DNA from 2 places in the Pectobacterium artocarpous genome. Region 2 is predicted to be linked to the other one. Evidence: predicted binding sites of a transcription regulator. Region 2 holds the regulator's gene; the other holds the start of a gene.

Region 1 (10,230 bases), on a different contig from region 2:
GCAGTACGACGATGACTGCGATAATCAACAGGTTCCAGATACTAATACCACCCATAACATTTACCTCTTTTCAAAAAGGGGAACGACAGAATTCCCGTAATTATATCGGGTAATTCTGGCGTGCATCATGATCTGCTTCAACGAGTTCGACGCCAGCCGATAATCCAGGCAACAATTCCTGCGGCCATCAGCCCTGCGGGAACCATGTCGGCTTCAACACGGCTGATCAGTAACAACGTACCACTGATTAGTAGCGTTGCGCCAATACCCAAAAGATATCGTGATTGCCCTTGACGCGCCTGCTGCGTTTTCAGCTCATAGGCCAGTTGATCGACGCTGTGTTTTAACATCTTATGCTGACGCAGCCCGTCATAAAACAATTCAGGCACTTCCGGCAGTTTTTCCGCCCAGAACGGCGCCTTTTCTTTTAGCGCACGAAAAACCGCAGGCAAACCGACCTGCTGCTTCAGCCAGGTTTCCAGAAACGGCTTGGCGGTTTTCCACAGGTCGAGCTGCGGGTAAAGCTGCCGACCAACACCTTCAATATACAGCAGCGTTTTTTGCAGCAACACCAACTGGGGCTGCACTTCCATGTTGAAGCGACGCGCCGTATTAAACAAATTCAATAATACATGGCCGAACGAAATTTCCGCCAACGGCTTCTCGAAGATCGGCTCACAGACCGTACGAATCGCAAATTCAAAATCGGCAACATTAGTTGCCGCTGGCACCCAGCCAGAATCCACATGCAGCTCGGCGACTTTACGATAATCACGGTTGAAGAAGGCGATGAAATTCTCGGCCAGGTAGCGCTTGTCTTCTTTATTCAACGAACCGACGATACCGCAATCAATACCGATGTATTGCGGGTCTTCCGGGTGCTCGTGGCTGATAAAGATATTGCCGGGATGCATATCTGCATGGAAGAAACTGTCGCGGAATACCTGAGTGAAGAAAACCTGAACACCCCGTTCTGCCAGCAGTTTCATATCCGTTCCATTCGCTTTCAGCGCATCGACATCAGAAACGGGAATACCGTAGATTCGCTCCATCACCAACATGCCTTCGCTGCAATAATCCGAATAGATTTCCGGCACATACAGCATCGGGCTGTTCTCAAAATTCCGTCGCAGTTGGATGGCATTGGCCGCTTCTCGCAGCAAGTTCAGCTCATCAAGCAACGTTTTTTCGTATTCCAGCACCACTTCGCGCGGTCGCAGGCGGCGACCATCCGGCAACAGGCGAGGCAGCCAGCCAGCCAGTCGTTTCATCAGGCGCATATCCGCTTTGATGACCGGCAAGATATCCGGGCGGATAACCTTGATAACGATCTCTTTTCCCGTGCTTTTCAGACAGGCGGTATGTACCTGTGCAATGGAGGCAGAAGCCAGCGGTTTAATGTCAAAATCATCAAACCACTCTTCAAGAGGAATCCCTCCCATCGACAGCTCAATTTGCTCGCGCGCCAGTTTGCCATCAAACGGCTCAACCTTATCCTGCAACATCGCCAGTTGATCGGCGATAGCAGGTGGGAAGAGATCGCGGCGCGTAGACATCATTTGTCCGAACTTAATCCACACCGGCCCCAGTTCCTGAAGCGCCAAACGCAGACGTTCTCCCAAAGGCATGTTGCGGTGGAGATTGGGTAACCAGAACAGCAGATGACGGCCCGCACGCAACGGAAGCGTCAGACGCATTTTAGGAATGAGTTCGTCCAGACCATAGCTCAACAGCACACGCACAATGCTGTAAAGGCGACGTAATTCACTGGGCGTCATCGTAAAGCCTCCAGTTTCGCCAGTCGTTCGGACAACCTATCGGCTGATTTATCCAATGCAACGATTTCCTCATGAAACCAGGCGCTTTCCAGTTTTCCCGGAGCCAGTCGCCACTCTTCCGTTAACGTCTCGGACAGGAAATGTTGCTGCTGATGTAATAACCGTCTCAGGAAGCTCAGGGTTTTCTGTGCTGTCTGGCTAAGGCCTTGGGCAACAATATCGCCCAGGTAGGGAGACAGCCATTCCGCGGGATCGAACTCTGCCAGATCAACCAGCACGATGAACTGTTGAACGACTTGAATATCACCTTCAATCACCAGTTCGCCGCTTCTCATCAGCGACGATAGCTGCTGACGATCGCGTAATTTCATCAGAACCGGGACGCGTGTTTTCAGGCGGCAATCCGTCAACTCGCCCCACTGGCTGACAACGTCCAGACGCTGTTCGTTAAACACCAGCACCAAGGGCACATCCAGTTCAGCCAACTCGATCTGAAGTGTTTTCCCCTGTAAGCGCTGGCGGGCAGACTTCATGTTTCGATCACAAGAAATCGTATCGTGAAAAAGCAGCTGATTCAGCGCAGTTTCCAGCGTAGCAGTCAGAAAAGACGTTATCAGCATTGGCGTTTCCAATCAGAATTTAAACCCACGGTGCAGTGCGACAATACCACCGGTGAGGTTGAAATAGTTTACGCTGTCAAAACCGGCGTCGCTCATCATCCCTTTCAGCGTTTCCTGATCGGGATGCATACGGATGGATTCCGCCAGATAGCGGTAGCTCCCGGCATCACTCGCCACGGCTTCGCCAATTCTCGGCAGGATATGAAAGGAATAGGCATCGTAAACGGTGCTCAGCTGTTTAATTATTGGCTTGGAAAATTCCAGCACCAGCAACCGACCACCCGGTTTCAGGACACGGAACATTGAGCGCAGCGCTTTGTTTTTGTCCGTCACGTTGCGCAGACCAAAGGAGATAGTAATGCAGTCAAAGAAGTCATCAGGGAACGGCAGCGCCTCTGCATTGGCCTGCACATAGCTGATGTTGTCGATAATGCCTTTGTTACGCAGTTTCTCACGGCCCACTTTCAGCATTGATGCATTGATGTCCGCCAGAATGACTTCCCCGCCTTCGCCAACCATACGGGAGAATTTGGCGGTTAAATCCCCTGTTCCTCCGGCCAGATCCAGAACACGCTGGTTACGCCTTACCCCACTGCATTCGATGGTGAAACGTTTCCAGATTCGGTGGATGCCAAAGGACATCAGGTCATTCATCAAGTCATACTTTGCTGCTACGGAATGAAAAACTTCAGCCACCATGACTTCTTTTTCATCCCTGGCGACAGTCCGAAAACCAAAGTCGGCCGTATTCTCCTGCTCACTTGCCATCTTATCCGCCTACTATTTCAGTCAAATTTCGGGTCTACCCATTTATGGTGAGAGTGTACCAGACCCGGATAAAAACCCCACTGCACTAATTTCTTTCGCATAGCCGCATGCCAAACCCACGAAATCCATACCCATTTAGTACGGGTGAACACGGGTAGAGAAGAGCGTTTCTCCTGCTTCACCTTCCGTTTTTACGGCAGGAGAGACAGCGTCGGGCGCGACAGAACCCGGTAATTCATCGCGTTCAGCGTGCTCATTGGCCGTTGCTTTTTCGGCCAATGACGGGCTGATCGTGCGTTTAATTTCGACCCCCAGCGCACGGAACCCCTCAGCCTGGCCAATAAGGTTACCACGCCCAGAGGAAAGTTTATTCATCGCCTGACGATAAGTGCCCTGCGCTTTATCCAGACTCTGTCCCATCGCTTCCATGTCATCGACGAACAACCGCAGTTTATCGTACAGCCGTGACGCTTTTTCAGCGATGTGCTGTGCATTGCGGCTCTGCTGTTCATAGCGCCATAGGTTATTAATGGTACGTAACGCCACCAGCAGAGTGGTCGGGCTGACCAGCATAATATTGTGCTTTAGCGCCTCGTTGATCAATTCGGGCTGGCGATCGATAGCAACCAGAAAAGCGGGTTCGACCGGAATAAACATCAGCACGTAGTCTAGCGAACGCAGCCCCGGAAGCTGCTGATAATCTTTGCTGCTCAGTTGCCGAATGTGGCTACGCACCGAGAGCAAATGTTCGTTCAGCGCCGTATTACGCTCGACATCATCGTCACTATTGAAATAGCGCTCATAAGCCACCAGCGACATCTTGGCATCAATCACGACATCTTTACCCTGCGGTAAACGCACAATGACATCCGGTTGCAGGCGGCTATTCGTCCCCGTCTGCACACTGACCTGCGTCTGATACTCATAGCCTTCACGCAGACCGGAGGCTTCCAGCACGCGGCTTAACACCACCTCGCCCCAGTTACCCTGCGTTTTATTATCGCCCTTCAGCGCTTTTGTCAGGTTGATGGCTTCATGTGCCATCTGCGCGTTCAACTGTTGCAAATTGCGGATTTCATGCGCCAGCGTGTGACGTTCGCGTGCTTCCGCACCAAAGCTGTCCTGAACCTGACGACGAAAACCATCAAGCTGCTCGCGCAGCGGCATCAACAACTTATCCAGGCTCTGTTTATTTTGCTCATCCACCTTGCGGCCACTGTGTTCAAAAATACGGTTCGCCAGATTCTCAAACTGCGTCGTCAACCGCTGTTCGCTATTGGCCAACAGCCTCTGCTTTTCTTCCGCCGCCATACGGGTTTCTTCCAGCCGAATGGTGACTTCCCGCAGTTCCGCTTCCTGTGCGCGGTTTATTTCACGCAGCGTTCGCAGTTCCTGATTGAGCTGCACGCACTCTGCACGAAGCTCACTCAACTGTTGCAGCTTTTCATGGCTGGCAGAGAGTTGCGCGTGAACTGTACGCAGTTCCAGCTCGTTTTGCCGCAACCGCTGTTCATCCTGCTGTTTTGCCTGCTGCTGCTCGCTGAGCGACTGTTGGGTCTGTTGTAACGTCTGCGCCAGCAGCCGCTGTTCGGTGTCATGCTGAGACAGCTTCCGCTGATGAATTAGGCTGACAATCAGCCACCCGATCAGTAGCCCTACCGCACCGCCGCCCAGACCATAAAATATGCTGATATCCACTTTGCCTCCGCAGGCCTTTCACGCTGTCGGTAAGGTAAAATGATACTGTATGGATGTCCAGAAACAATTCCAGTGGGGGGTACGCTGAGCAGAAAAATGCGAGCCGCATTCCATATAAACAAGGATAGATGATAATTTGCAGGAGAATCAGAGGGGTAACGTTGACATTCCCCCAACGCGGAACAGCAACGTTGGGAGAACTGAAACAGACGGGGCGACTTAAGCTAAGCGCTGTTTCGCATCACTGATCGCTTTCGCGACCTGCTGCGGTGACACGCCACCTTGTGCAGCACGCTTATCCAGACAGGATTGCAACGCCAGAATCGGGTATACATCCTCACCAATCACCGCACTGAATTTTTGCAGATCGGCCAGCGGCAACGCTTCCAGGGCTTTACCCTGACGAATGGCTTCTACCACCGCCTCACCCACGATATGATGCGCTTCACGGAACGGGACGCCTTTCGCAACCAGATAATCCGCCAGTTCGGTGGAGTTTGCGTAGCCTTGCTCGGCTGCTTCTTTACAGCGCGGACGCTTAATCTGAATGCCTTCCAGCACCAGACCTGCCATCATCAGGCAGTCGTGCCAGGTATCCAGCGCGTCAAACAGCCCTTCCTTGTCTTCCTGCATGTCTTTGTTATACGCCAGCGGCAGGCCTTTAAGCGTCATCATCATGCCGGTCAACGCCCCCTGTACGCGACCGCATTTACCACGAATCAGCTCCAGCGCATCCGGATTTTTCTTCTGTGGCATCAGGGAAGAACCGGATGTCACACGGTCAGACAGTTCAACAAACGCCGCTTCACCGCTGTTGAAGAAGATCAGATCTTCGGCAAAACGCGACAGGTGGATCATGCCGATCGAGGCATCGGATAGCAGTTCCAGTACATGATCGCGATCGGAAACCGTGTCCAGACTATTACGCGTAGCCGAGGCAAATCCTAACCAACCTGCCAGTTGCTCACGGTCAATCGGATAAGCCGTTCCCGCCAGCGCACCACAGCCCAGAGGGCTGACATCCAGACGCTTCAGCGTATCTTCCAGACGGCTTTCATCACGCGCCAGCATCTCATGGTAGGCCAGACACCAGTGGGCAAACGTCACCGGCTGTGCACGCTGCAAGTGGGTGTAGCCCGGCATCACCGCATCCTGATTCGCTTCCGCCGTCGTGACCAGCGCCTGACGCAGTTGGCGTACAGACAGCAGCAGCTCGGCAATCTGCGCCTTGCACCATAGCTTCAGATCGGTAGCGACCTGATCGTTACGGCTACGACCGGTATGCAGTTTTTTACCTAAATCACCGACTTTCTCAATCAGGCGCTGCTCTACCCAGCTGTGAATATCTTCTGCATCGCTTTGCAGGATCATCTCAGGCTCGGCTTGTACCTCAACCAGCAGCGCGTTCAGCGCCTGTTCCAGTTGCTGCTGTTCCTGTTCGTTGAGCACGTTAACCGTCACCAGCGCTTTCGACCAGCCGATCGAACCCACGATGTCCTGCTCCGCCAGACGGTAATCAAACCGCAGTGAGTCATTAAATTGTTTAAAACGCTGATCTGCTGCCTGACTAAACCGACCGCCCCACAAAGCCATAACTCTTACTCCTAAAAATATCATTCACGTTGGTATCGCATCATGCCATACCCAGAAACGACTTACGCCAGAATACGCGTACCAATCGCTACGCCGTTGAACAGCGCAGGGAGTTGCTCGGCATGACGCCAACTGGCGATATCAACCGGACGGCCCAGCGCACGAGCGGCATCCAGCGCGGCGTTGACCTTAACAATCATGCCGTCGGTAATGATGCCCTGAGCAATCAAGTGTTCGGCTTTCTCTGCCGTCATTTCAGCAATGCGCTGACCTTTACCGTCCAGAATGCCGCTCACGTCAGACAGCAGGATTAAATCCGCACCCAGCGTTTGCGCCAGCGCCGTCGCTGCCTGATCGGCGTTGACGTTCATCAGGTCACCCTGCGCCGTAATACCGATGGAGCTGACAACTGGCAGATAGCCCGCAGACAGCAGCGTGTTCAGCAGCGCAGGCGATCCCGCTTCCGCTTTACCCACAAAGCCCAGCGCTTCATCTAGCTGTGTGACCGTCGTGCTGCCGCCATCGCCCAGACACAAGCCGACCGCGTTGATGTCATGTTTCTTCGCCCATGACAGCAGCGTCTTATTCGCGGAACCCGCCAGCGCGCCGGTGATGATGTCGATCTGATCGGCAGGCGTGACACGCAGGCCGTTTTTCTTCACGACGGGCAACGCCAGTTTCTTCATCAGGTCATCCACCAGACAGCCGCCACCGTGCACAATCACCAGCGGACGCTGATGTTCCCGGCGGTAAGCCACCAGCGCGGTGAACAGACGTTCCAGCGCTTCTTCGCTATCCAGTAAAACGCCACCTAATTTGATAATTAACGGATTCATTATGCTTCACGCCTCGAAATGTCGGGACCAGTAGTCATTAAATTAACGATTGGGTTTCAGGGAAACCAAAACGAATGTTCATGCATTGCACAGCCTGTGCTGCCGCGCCTTTCAGCAGATTATCTTCGGTTGCCACCACGATCAGGTGCTCACCGTCAACGGAGAAACCGATATCGCAGAACGGCAGGCCGACAACGGATTTCAGCGCCGGAACGCCCTTATCGTACAGGCGAACCAGCGGCTTATCGTGATAAGCAGTGTGATAGGCTTCGGCGACATCCTGCGGGGTTACACCCGGTTGCAGGCGACAGGTGATGGTTTCCAGAATGCCGCGAGCAAAGTTGCCCAAATGCGGTGTAAAGATCACTGGCGTACCGAGGTGCATTGAAATTTCAGGTTCATGGCGGTGGTTGAAAATGCCATAGGGTTGCAGGCTGACTTCACAGAAGCTGCTAGTCATCGACGCTTTACGCCCCGCCCCGCTCACGCCGCTGACGGCATTAATCACTGGCCACTGTGCCGGATTCAGCAGTTGTGCATCCAGCAGCGGCTTCAGCGCCAACTGCGCAGCCGTGGGATAACAGCCCGGCACGGCAACCAGCTGTGCGTGTTTTACGCTTTCCGCACGCCATTCGGCCAGCCCGTAAACCGCTTTTGCCAGCCAGTCAGGGTGCTGATGTTCAAAACCATAATAGCGACGATAAAATTCAGCATCCTGTACGCGGAACGCGCCGGACAAATCAAAAACCGTACAGCCTGCCGCCAGAAAAACAGGGGCCAGATCGTGGCTGACTTTGTGGTCGGTCGCCAGAAAAACGACATCCACGCCTTTCGCTGCTTCTTCAGCATCGGTCAGCGGTTTTACCGGTACATCAATGATACCTTTGAGCTGCGGATGTAAATCAGAAATCAATTTTCCTGCATCGACACTTTGCGCAGAAACCATCAAAGCGGTTATGTTCATCTGTGGGTGACGGTTCAGGTAGAGCGCAAGCTCCGCGCCGGTATAACCACTTGCACCAACAATCAGCGTATTCAGCATGGGATCCGTATACCTTCTTACTTATCTATGAAACAGGTAACAGGGCTCACCAGCGTCGGTACGCAGTTCACCCGCGAAGCTCAGTGAAAGTGACGAATCGCCATCGCCTTACCTTTGGGTTTCCTTTCACCGCGCATTATTGTATTTTTATTCACAATAAATGCATGAATATTGATACTATCCTAACCAGAGGCTGTCAACAGTGAAGATGAATTTACCCCCTTTTATTGAGCTATATCGGGCACTAATCGCTACACCGTCCATCAGTGCCACCGACAGCGCGCTCGATCAAAGTAATCAAGCGTTAATCAACCTGCTGGCAGGCTGGTTCGGCGATCTCGGCTTCCATGTTGAAGTCCAGCCGGTTCCCGGCACCCTCAATAAATTTAATATGCTAGCGCGAATAGGTGAAGGAAAAGGCGGTTTATTGTTGGCAGGGCATACCGACACCGTGCCGTTCGACGACGGCCGCTGGACGCGCGATCCTTTCACGCTGACCGAACACGGCAATAAGCTGTACGGTCTGGGTACCGCGGATATGAAAGGGTTCTTTGCCTTTATTCTTGATGCCTTGCGCGATATCGATCCAACCAGGCTGACAAAGCCACTCTATATTTTAGCGACGGCAGATGAAGAAACGACGATGGCCGGTGCCAAGTATTTCTCCGAATCCACGCAAATTCGTCCAGACTGCGCCATCATCGGCGAGCCGACCTCGCTGCAACCGGTTCGTGCCCACAAAGGCCATATGTCCAACGCCATCCGTATTCAGGGGCAGTCCGGTCACTCCAGCGATCCTTCACGCGGCGTGAACGCGATTGAGCTGATGCACGAAGCGATTTCCCACCTGCTGGTGCTGCGCAACACCCTACAGGAACGCTACCACAATCCAATTTTCCACATTCCTCACCCCACCATGAACCTTGGCCACATTCACGGTGGCGATGCTGCGAACCGTATCTGCGGCTGCTGTGAACTGCATATGGATATTCGTCCGCTGCCGGGCATTACGCTTAACGATCTGAACGGGCTGCTGTCAGAAGCGCTGGAACCCGTCAGCCAGCGTTGGCCGGGTCGGTTGACCATCAGCGAACTGCATCCGCCGATTCCCGGCTATGAGTGCCCGCCCGATCACCGTCTGGTATCGGTGGTGGAAAATCTGCTGGGAACGAAAACGGAAATCGTGAACTACTGCACCGAAGCGCCGTTTATTCAGGCGCTGTGCCCGACGCTGGTTCTGGGGCCGGGATCGATCGAACAGGCGCACCAGCCGGATGAATATATTGACACCAAATTTATCAAACCGACGCGGGAGCTGATTTCGCAGGTGATTCATCACTTCTGCCACCACTGATCCGATGAAAGCGGCCTTGTCAGCGACGCTGGCAGGGCTATTTTGAGACAGTCCATGAAAAGAAAGATTTCATCGCCCAGGATTTACTGAGAAAAATCTATCAGCACACCGATCCACTGCCGGAAAAGCTGCCATGTCCCCGCATTTCAGCTATGCGGTCTTCAGTGTGACTCCCCCAACTCTGCTTTCTTTGAAAAGTTCAGCTCCGCCAAGACGAGGTACACAATAAGTGTGCCGAATAACGTAGCCAACGCACATGCAACTTGAAGTATGACGAGTATATAAGTTGCCCTAATATCCGCGCCCTTGTAATTAAATTTCACAAATTGCCAAGCCCGCCTTAATGCAAGTACAAAGAATAAGGAGAAGAAAGAATCGTCAATTGACGAACTCGCCTTATCGTGGCTAGATGGATACAGTGCGTAAAAATATGTCAAGTGAAATAAACTTACAAAAATGGTAGGGATGGGTCAGGGTAACTATGAACGAACAATATTCCGCAATGCGCAGTAACGTCAGTATGCTCGGCAAACTGCTCGGC
Region 2 (10,230 bases):
GCTACAATAGGGACGCTTACTTTATTTACGAATGCTTTTATCTACAAAGTAACCCTGTCCGGGAGTAGGGAAATGTCTGACGATGCGTCAACGCTTCTGCGCACCATATCCTGGTTTACTGAACCCCCTTCGGTATTGCCTGAGCACATTGGTAACTGGCTGATGGAAACCCGTTCCATGACGCAGCGGCTGGAAAAATATTGTGCCCAACTGCGGGTTACGCTTTGTCGTGAGGGATTCATTACGCCACAAATGCTGGGCGAAGAGCGCGAACAGCTACCGTATAGTGAGTGCTACTGGCTACGTGAAGTCGTGCTGTATGGTGACGATCGCCCCTGGCTTTTTGGCCGAACGATTGTCACGCAACAGACGCTTGAGGGGGCAGGTGCAGCGTTGACGAAAATAGGCAACCAGCCGTTAGGTCGTTATCTGTTTGGGCAAAAATCGCTGACGCGTGACTACATTCATACCGGATGCTGCGAAGGTTTATGGGCGCGGCGTTCCCGCTTGTGCCTTTCGGGTCATCCGTTACTGTTGACTGAGCTTTTCTTACCGGAATCACCGGTTTATTACACACCGGGTGATGAAGGTTGGCAGGTAATTTGAGGAGATAAATCCTTGGAAAGAAGTGTTACAGCAGGGAAATGGCTGGCTTATTGTCGCTTGATGCGGATTGATAAACCGATAGGTTCTCTGTTGCTGCTGTGGCCAACGCTATGGGCGCTGTGGCTGGCGGGTGGGGGAGCACCCGCACCGTGGACGCTCTTTGTGTTTGTCGCCGGGGTGTTCTTAATGCGTGCGGCGGGCTGCGTCATCAATGATTATGCCGATCGCCATTTTGATGGTCATGTAAAACGCACGGCTTCTCGTCCATTGCCTAGCGGTGAAGTGAGCGAGCAATCTGCCAAAGTGTTGTTTGTCGTTCTGGTCTTGCTGGCGTTTGGTCTGGTACTGACGCTGAATACGATGACGATCTGGCTGTCCGTGGCAGGGCTGGGGCTGGCATGGGTTTATCCGTTTATGAAACGGGTCAGCCATCTTCCTCAGTTTGTGCTGGGCGCGGCGTTTGGCTGGTCGATTCCGATGGCGTATGCTGCGGTGAGTGAAAGCCTGCCTGCGACCTGCTGGATGATGTTTCTGGCGTATATCTGCTGGACGGGTGCCTACGATACCCAATATGCGATGGTGGATCGCGATGACGACCTGAAGATCGGGGTGAAATCCACCGCGATCCTATTTGGCCGCTTTGACAATCTCATCATCGGATTATTGCAGTTTAGCATGCTGGCGCTGCTGCTGATTTTAGGAAAGATCAGCGGATTGGGAACCCCCTACTACATTTCGCTTCTGGTGGCTGGTGGGATGTTTGTCTATCAGCAAATACTCACAGCCGGTCGCGAGCGCGATGCCTGTTTTAAGGCGTTCCACAATAATAAATATGCGGGAATGGCGATATTTATTGGTGTGCTGTTTGGCCTGTAAGCTGAACATCAGAAGTAAAAAAGCAGCGATTTCTCGCTGCTTTTTTTATGGCTGAATATCTCGATGTGTTTGCAACGCTAAGCACATCTGCGGCTTGATGGCGGCGTATTATCCGCCATTTTCCAGCCTGACTATTCCAGTGTTGTCTCTTCCACTGCCTGACTATCGGCTTCCATTTCAGTAGATGAGCTGGCGCTTTCAATAGTCAAACGCACTTCCGGGTTGATCAGATCGCCGAGAATGTTGTAGATCGCTACGATATCGCCTTGCGCCGCTTCCGCGCTGTCGGTGATATACCCTTCTGTCCGTAAGGTGGCGACCAACGTTGAGAACACGGCTTTATCAAAGAACTCAGGGGCGTTGATACCGTGCAGGACGGACAGGCGTTGCGCCATATTCCGGCTCTCTTTCTCCAGCGTGCCGCGGTTGATTTCTGGATTTGCACACAGTAAAGACAGGGTAATCGCATAGCGTTGCAGCGTTTCACGCACGCCTGCTGACAGCAATTGCAGTGTGCGGATACGTGGCGGGTTGATAGCTAGTTCACCGTCACGGCTGCATAGCAACTGCTGTCGAACCAATTCATTAGCTAATGTTTCGAGCACGCCCGCTAACTGTTCTTTGGAATAGTGCAGGAACAGTTCGGATTGCAGCAGCGGATAGATCAGTGCGATCTGTCGCACGACGTCGGCAAGCGTAATCCGGCGATGATGGATGACGATGCTGGCGATCAGCGACGGTAAGACCAACAGATGCTGGATGTTATTGCGATAGTACGTCATCAGAACGGCCTGCTCGCGCGGCAGGATGATGATATCGCCAATACTGTCCTTCTCGACTTCGAACTTGTTCATGCTCAGCGCATGTTCCAACAGTTCATCCGCTGTCTTTTTGGGAACCGTAATATCCTTGTGGTAAGGAACCTGGCGCAGCAGTTGTAGATAGCAATCCAGCTGTTCTTGCATTTGTTCGCGCGTCAACGAGCGCTGGCGCGATGCCAGCAAGGCCGTCGAACACAGGTTCATCGCGTTTGCTGCCGCAGAATTATTGATGCGTACCATGATATCCATAGAGATATCCTGCACCGTCGGCGTGAGCCAGCTTGGGCGCTGTGCTTCGATGGGATCAATCGCATCACGCCATTGCGGAACATGCTGGTTCAGGTAGGTGGTCAGCGGGAGCGGTTCGCCGAAGTTCACATAACCCTGGCCCAAATTGCGTAGTTTGCGTAAACCACGCACCATCTGCATAAAGCCTTCTTTTTCCTTCACCGCGCCGCGCAGCTCTTTCGCATAGGTGCCGACTTCCATCACATGCTCGTAACCGACATAAATCGGCACCAGCGTGATAGGGCGCGTGCCGCCTCTGAGCATGGCCTGAATGGTCATGGCTAGCGTACCGGTTTTAGGTTCCAACAGACGACCCGTGCGCGAACGTCCACCTTCCATAAAGTATTCCACCGAATAGCCGCGGGCAAACAATTCACCCAGATATTCACGGAAAATCGTGGAATACAGCTTGTTGCCCTTGAAGGTACGACGAATGAAGAAAGCGCCAAGACGACGGAAGATCGGGCCTGCGGGCCAGAAATTAAGATTGATGCCTGCGGCGATGTGCGGCGGCACTAAGCCCTGATGGTACAGGACGTAGGACAACAACAGATAGTCCATATGGCTGCGGTGGCAGGGCACATAGACGATACCGTGACCATCCTGCGCCAACTGGCGAACGCGTTCGGCGTTATGGACGTTGATCCCCTGATAAAGGCGGTTCCACGTCCAGCTTAAAACGCGATCCGACAGACGCACGGCCTCGTAGGAAAAGTCAGCGGCGATTTCTTCCATCAGCGCAATCGCGTTCTGCTGCGCTTTTTCATGGGAAATCTTCTTACTGCGTGCTTCATCGTCTACGGCTTTCTTGATCGCTTTGGAATCCAGCAGCTTATTAAACAGCTCCTGACGTACCGGCAAGCGCGGGCCAACTGCCGCCAAACGTTGGCGGGAGAAGTGCATACGCGCGACACGCGCCAGTTTGTGGGCTATGGTTTTGTCAGTGCCATGCTCGGTCGCCATATAGCGCAGCGACACTGGGCTGGAGAAGCGGACAAAACTGTCACGCCCTAACCACAGGACGGCAAAGAATTTCTCAATGCCGTTTAGCAATCGCAGATGCGGTGTGGCCTGAGAGTGGCCTTCCCGACCTGGAGAGCGCCCAAACATCACGGAAACTGGCACCATCTGCACGTCTAAATCTGGATTGGCGCGATGCAGATCCAAGTAATCGTGGAACAGTTTGACAGATTTCTGTTTGGGAACGTAATAGCGGAAAACGCGCGGCCCGTCATTAATAAAGACATGGCTAGGGAGTTCGACGCCATTGAATTCGAGCGATTGCGAGGGATCGGGCAAGCCCAATGCCAGGCATTTCGCACGTAGCGTCAAGAGATCCGCCTGAGAGTTGTAAGGCAGAACATAGAGTATAGGACGTGAGGGATCTAACCCCAGCTCGGTCACTGGATCTGCGGGAATAACTTTGCTTTTAACCAGCAGTTTCAGCGGAATATTCAATAAGTTATAGTAAATTTTACGCCAGCCTGACATAACAACTTGGAGCCTCTTGTTAGCAATGCGCCGCAAGGATACCAGAAACTGCAGCGGAGATCTGTGGTGATGAGACAACACAGGCGAGTTAAAATGCGAACTATTTTGCATAAATAGCGGAGGATAAATGAATAAAGCAACGGGGATGACCCGGATTATTAAGGCAACCGGTTATTCTCTTAAGGGACTACAGCAGGCGTGGCAGCATGAGGTGGCCTTTCGTCAGGAAACCATATTGACGATTGTCGGCGTGGTTATTGCGTGTTTGCTGCGGGTTACGCTGGTTGAGAAGCTGCTGCTGATCGGGTCTGTGGTATTGATTATGCTATTTGAGCTGGCTAACAGCGCCATTGAAGCCGTTGTTGATCGCATTGGCCCTGAGCACCACGAATTATCTGGTCGGGCGAAAGATATCGGATCGGCGGCTGTTTTTGTTGCCATCTTGTTAGCTGCTGTCGTGTGGGGCAGCATCCTCTGGCAACATTTTGCCTGACGGTACGCATAAATGAATAAAAGTCAGAGGCTTTGTCTATATCTTCATTCCCAATTGTGGCTTACCTGTATATACTCACAGCAAGACTGTATAAACAACCAGGGGGCGGAATGAAAGTATTAACAGCAAGGCAGCAGCAGGTTTATGACCTGATCCGCGATCATATTGCGCAGACCGGAATGCCGCCAACGCGTGCGGAAATTGCTCAACAACTGGGATTTCGCTCTCCCAATGCGGCTGAAGAACATCTAAAAGCGCTGGCGCGTAAAGGCGTGATTGAAATTGTCTCAGGCGCTTCTCGCGGTATTCGTCTGCTGATGGAAGAAGAAGCGGGTATTCCTCTGGTTGGTCGTGTGGCCGCAGGTGAGCCTCTGCTGGCACAGGAACATATTGAATGTCACTATCAGGTTGACCCTGCTATGTTCAAACCCTGCGCAGATTTTTTGCTGCGGGTGAGCGGCATGTCGATGAAAAATATCGGTATATTGGATGGTGATTTGCTGGCCGTACATAAAACGGAAGATGTGCGCAACGGTCAGATTGTCGTGGCACGCATTGAAGATGAAGTGACGGTAAAACGCCTGAAAAAGCAAGGTAATATGGTGCACCTTCTCGCTGAAAATGAAGAGTTTGCCCCGATTGTTGTCGACCTGAGTGAGCAAAGTTTTTCTATAGAAGGCTTAGCGGTTGGCGTCATTCGCAACAGCGACTGGAGCTGACGGTTCACAGAGATGCACTGCTCATCTGTCCAGTTCAGTGCATCGCGTTCTGCGTGTTAATCGCTTCATGTGTTAAGTGCTCCATGTGTTAATCTGCTAGCAGTATACATTTAGTTACATTTCACGTGAGTTTTCTCCAGCTCTTCTTACCGCCTGTTTTTTCACTGCTTTCTACCGCGTATTTCTTTTCTGTGTGCTCATACTAGTTACAGATTCCTTGTTTTTTATTTTAAGTGAAATATTCGGCTATAATTTTTATTAAGGTAAGCATTTTTATCTTAAGTGATCATTTTGTGATTGATCATTAGCCAGCACATTTAGGTTAGCCCGGTAATCAAGGGAGACAGTGGCGAAGAAAACGATGATGATTCACACGATGATGCTGCTTACTGAATTAACCTATTTATCTGACACTGGCGCCTACGTCGGTAGTCACGATTCCTTGATGCGCAATACACCTAAGGTACGGAGATTCTTATGAATAAAGACCAAGCCAGCGGTAACTGGAAACAGTTTAAAGGTAAAGCGAAAGAGCAATGGGGCAAATTAACGGATGACGACCTGACGGTCATCGAAGGTAAACGTGACCAACTGGTGGGGAGAATCCAAGAGCGTTACGGGTACGAAAAAGAAGCGGCAGAGAAAGAAGTGAAACACTGGGAAGAGCACCACAAATATCACTGGTAGCGAACGCGATACTTATCCGCAGAAAGGGACGATAGCCCTCGAGGCTATCGTTTTTTGTATCTAGAAAACCCTTGCCACACGGGAGGTTCCATCAATGAGCGCTAACGTTTTTTAATCGGAACCGTATGGTCGTGATCGCAATGATCCGGCTGATTGCACGCTGCCACTTCCTGACAGCCGCCACACAGCCCGTGAGCTTCCACAACGCTGTGGCGTAGCGTAAATCCCGACTGCTGTGCCAGGCTACGTAATATTTCTTCCACACCTTCGGTTTGACGTTCCGTGACCTGCCCGCAGCGGTCGCAGATGAACAGAGCCGACGTATGGCTGTGGTCTTCGATATGGTGGCACAGCACGTAGCTGTTGTTTGATTCGACTCGATGAATGAAGCCTTGTTCCAGCAGAAAATCCAGCGCGCGATAGACGGTCGGCGGTTTCGCCTGAGGCTCGGAAACGCGCAGCAGATCCAGCAGGTCATAAGCGCTGATAGCACCGGACTGCTGTGCCATAAGGCGTAAGACCTCTAACCGCTGCGGCGTGAGACGCACGGCGCGCTGCTGACAAATCTGTTCAGCCTGGGCAAGAAGTTTGTCCTGTTTGGTTGAATCCATTGTCATATCATCCTGACGCATTGAGGAACAAGACGGATATCTTACCACGACTGAATAAAAACGCCGAACTGGCAGCGTTTTCCTGCGAAAACAACGAACAGGGAGACTACACGACCAGATCGATGAGCAACGCCCGTAACGGTGCTTCTGCTTGTAGCGTCAACGTGGTTTCTTCTTTGATGAAGGCTCCGTCGCCGCAGTGTAAAGCTTCACTGTGCTGGTCGCCTTTTACCACCATTGAACCATGGATCAACTGAAGGTATGCCTGATTCCCCTGTAGCGCGATCGTGCTTTGCTCATTCTGCTGGAGATCAACATGATGGATCCAAACCTGCTGGCGCAGTTGCAGGCTGTTCTGTTCACCTTCTGGCGAAGCAAGCAGAGTATGACTTGATGAATCCAATTCCATACGCTGTAATGGACTGTTCTCACGGCTCTGGCAGGCGTTCAGCCACAATTGCATACGCGTCAGAGCCTTACTGGCGTTGATATTATGTTCGCTATAGCTGACGTTCGACTGAGTCGCGAGCAACAGAACATCGCCAGCTTTGGCCTGAACGTGGCGGCCGTTGCTGTCGCGGTATTCAGCTTCGCCATGAAGAATAATGTTCAGAATATCAACCTGTGGGTAGGTGCGTGGCTGGAATGATGCCCCCGGCGCTAATACTTCCTGATTGAGCACGCGCAGAGAAGCGTAGCCCAGCAATTGTGGGTCAAAATAGTGACCAAAAGAGAAGGTGTAGCGTGCCTGCAACCAGCCATAGTCGGCTTGGCCGCATTGCCCCGCTGCTCTTCGTGTGATCATAATTTTTATCCCCCCAGATAATTATTTATTAAACCGATAGTAATTGTGTAGACGTTGGATTGTTAGCTAGTTAATCTGGTGGGTATATTCAAAATTCCTGAATGAGTACCAAGATGGCGAAAGAACGAGCATTGACGCTGGAAGCCTTGAGGGTGATGGATGCGATCGATCGTCGTGGCAGCTTTGCCGCTGCGGCAGACGAGTTGGGTAGGGTGCCTTCGGCGCTGAGCTATACCATGCAGAAACTGGAAGAAGAGCTAGATGTGGTGTTGTTCGATCGTTCCGGGCATCGTACTAAATTCACGAATGTCGGGCGCATGCTGCTGGAACGCGGACGTATCCTGCTGGAAGCTGCGGATAAGCTCACGACAGATGCTGAAGCACTGGCGCGAGGTTGGGAAACGCACCTGACGATTGTCACTGAAGCGCTTATTCCGACTCAGCGGCTTTTTCCATTAATCGATAAGCTGGCGCTTAAAGCGAATACGCAAGTATCAATTTTGACGGAAGTGCTGGCGGGGGCGTGGGAACGTCTTGAGCAAGGGCGTGCCGATATCGTGATTGCGCCGGACATGCATTTTCGTGCGTCTTCCGAAATGAATACCCGCAAACTGTACACGATGAATAACGTGTATGTCGCCAGCCCTGAACACCCCATTCATCAGGAACCTGAGCCGCTGTCGGATGCCACTCGTGTGAAATATCGCGGGATTGCGGTGGCGGATACTGCACGCGAACGTCCGGTGCTGACCGTGCAATTGCTCGACAAACAGCAGCGTCTGACGGTGAGCTCGCTGGATGATAAGCGGCGTGCGCTGTTGGCTGGCTTAGGCGTCGCGACAATACCTTATCCGATGGTGGCGCAAGATATTGCCGAAGGGCGTTTGCTGGTTATTGGGCCGGAACATCAGATGGAAAGCCAGATTATTATGGCGTGGCGGCGAGACAGCATGGGCGAGGCGAAATCCTGGTTCCTGCGTGAAATTCCAAAACTGCTTAACCAGCCCTGAGTCCCCACTTTTCTACGGCAAGGTGTCGCTCTACACCTTGCCTTCACTTTATCGCTAATCGACAACATCTCAGTATAAACTGACAAACGTCTTATCACGGTGGTGAGGCTGGTTCAGATCTTGCTCTGGGCCCAGCGAAATCACGCCATGCGGATTAATCGTGCCGTGGCTACGATAGTAGTGGTGACGAATATGCGCCATATCGACGGTATCGGCGATGCCAGGCATCTGATAAATATCACGCAGAAAACCGAACAGATTGGGATAATCGCTCAGGCGATATTTATCGCATTTAAAATGCGTGTTATACACAGGATCGAAACGGATCAGCGTCGTCCACAGGCGCAGATCGGCTTCGGTTAACCGATCACTGGTCAGATAGCGCTGTTTTGCCAGAATAGTTTCCAGATCGGATAACGCGGCAAAAACGGTCGTTGCTGATTCATCATAGGCCGACTGGCTGGTTGCAAAACCGGCTTTATAAACGCCGTTGTTGACCTTGTCGTAAATCCAGCCGTTCAACTCATCAATCCGAGCGCGCAGCGCTTCTGGGTAATAGTCCCCTGCGTTTGCGCCCATGCCATCAAACGCGCTATTCAACATGCGGATGATATCAGCGGATTCGTTACTGACAATGGTGTGCTGCTCGGTGTCCCATAGGACTGGCACGGTCACGCGGCCACTGTAGTCCGGTTTGGCATGCAGGTAGAGTTGGTAGAGGAATTCATGCTGATAGAGCGAGTCTCCCGTCGCGCCGTCAAAGTCAGTGCCGAACGTCCAGCCGTGATCGAGCATTAGCGGATGAACCACCGAAACCGTGATGTGATTCTCTAATCCCTTCAACTGCCGCATAAGCAGCGTGCGGTGCGCCCACGGGCAGGCGAGCGAAACATAGAGATGATAACGACCGGACTGGGCAGGAAAGCCACCGTTGCCTGTGGGGCCGGGGGCACCATTGGGCGTGACCCAGTTGCGGAATGCGGATTCTGAACGCTTGAAGTGGCCGCCGGTAGATTTGGTTTCATACCAGGTATCGTGCCATACGCCGTCAACCAGTTGTCCCATAAATCCTCCCGTTCGTGTGTGATGATAAAACGACGGCAAGCCTTTTATGCTTGCCGTCTAATTTGTGATTCGACTATTAAGTGTAGTACAGGCCGGAAAAGGCTCGTCTTACCACTTTTTGCCCAGCAGGCGGTCGATGCTGAATGCGCCTGGGCCCGTTACCGCCAACAGTAGGTAGCCACCAGCGATGGTCAGGTTTTTCATGAACATCATTTGGTTCATGCCTTCCGCAAAGTTAGTGTGGAAAATCAGTGCGGTCAGCAGCGTAAAGCCCGCGGTGAACAGTGCAACGGTACGCGTCAACAGGCCGAACAGCACCGCCAGACCACCACCCAGTTCCAGCAGAATTGTCAGCGGCAGCAGGAAGGCCGGTACGCCCATCGCCTGCATGTATTGTTGTGTGCCCGCATAGGCATCACCCAACTTACCGTAACCTGCAACGATAAACAGAATCGGCATTAAGATACGTGCAACCAGCAGTACTGTGCTTTCTAAATTTTTCATCATCTCTCCAATTGATTTTGTTGTGGGCTATATCGCCCTGTTGTGTTTGTTGTGGCAGGTATGGTCTGGAAACATGGCCTGCCATCAGGTTATGGGCAGATAATATAGAGAGATGATTTAGGCTACCAGCGAGTATAATTGTTGCTTTATTTCAGAAAAATTGATGTTCAGTTAATGATGCAAGAACGCGCTGCAATGGCGTGAGCGCGTTAGACAAAATTGAAGTGAAAAATGGCGTATAGAAAAAGCAGATC

Evidence for each region. Region 2 encodes LexA, which represses DNA repair genes until DNA is damaged. Its sites were predicted from a motif close to TNCTGTATGTACATACAGNA; they were not measured.
Region 1: a site for LexA is predicted at 4,908-4,927, ahead of rmuC (DNA recombination protein RmuC). Genes of this name have one in related genera too.

What each region holds. Positions count from the first base shown of each region.
Region 1 covers NZ_JBJXVK010000022.1:14,178-24,407, forward strand. Annotated here, with positions in the region: gene tatA (Sec-independent protein translocase subunit TatA) at 1-55, opposite strand, end outside; gene ubiB (ubiquinone biosynthesis regulatory protein kinase UbiB) at 138-1,778, opposite strand; gene ubiJ (ubiquinone biosynthesis protein UbiJ) at 1,775-2,398, opposite strand; gene ubiE (bifunctional demethylmenaquinone methyltransferase/2-methoxy-6-polyprenyl-1,4-benzoquinol methylase UbiE) at 2,411-3,166, opposite strand; gene rmuC (DNA recombination protein RmuC) at 3,302-4,864, opposite strand; gene argH (argininosuccinate lyase) at 5,084-6,457, opposite strand; gene argB (acetylglutamate kinase) at 6,520-7,293, opposite strand; gene argC (N-acetyl-gamma-glutamyl-phosphate reductase) at 7,331-8,335, opposite strand; gene argE (acetylornithine deacetylase) at 8,538-9,689, shown strand; partial or broken gene ACKQAD_RS14750 (GntR family transcriptional regulator) at 9,761-9,832, shown strand; gene ppc (phosphoenolpyruvate carboxylase) at 10,171-10,230, shown strand, end outside.
Region 2 covers NZ_JBJXVK010000016.1:15,617-25,846, forward strand. Annotated here, with positions in the region: gene ubiC (chorismate lyase) at 73-606, shown strand; gene ubiA (4-hydroxybenzoate octaprenyltransferase) at 619-1,482, shown strand; gene plsB (glycerol-3-phosphate 1-O-acyltransferase PlsB) at 1,614-4,082, opposite strand; gene ACKQAD_RS11690 (diacylglycerol kinase) at 4,210-4,575, shown strand; gene lexA (transcriptional repressor LexA) at 4,686-5,294, shown strand; gene ACKQAD_RS11700 (CsbD family protein) at 5,772-5,981, shown strand; gene zur (zinc uptake transcriptional repressor Zur) at 6,083-6,592, opposite strand; gene ACKQAD_RS11710 (pirin family protein) at 6,699-7,397, opposite strand; gene ACKQAD_RS11715 (LysR family transcriptional regulator) at 7,511-8,407, shown strand; gene ACKQAD_RS11720 (glutathione S-transferase family protein) at 8,477-9,472, opposite strand; gene ACKQAD_RS11725 (DoxX family protein) at 9,581-9,976, opposite strand.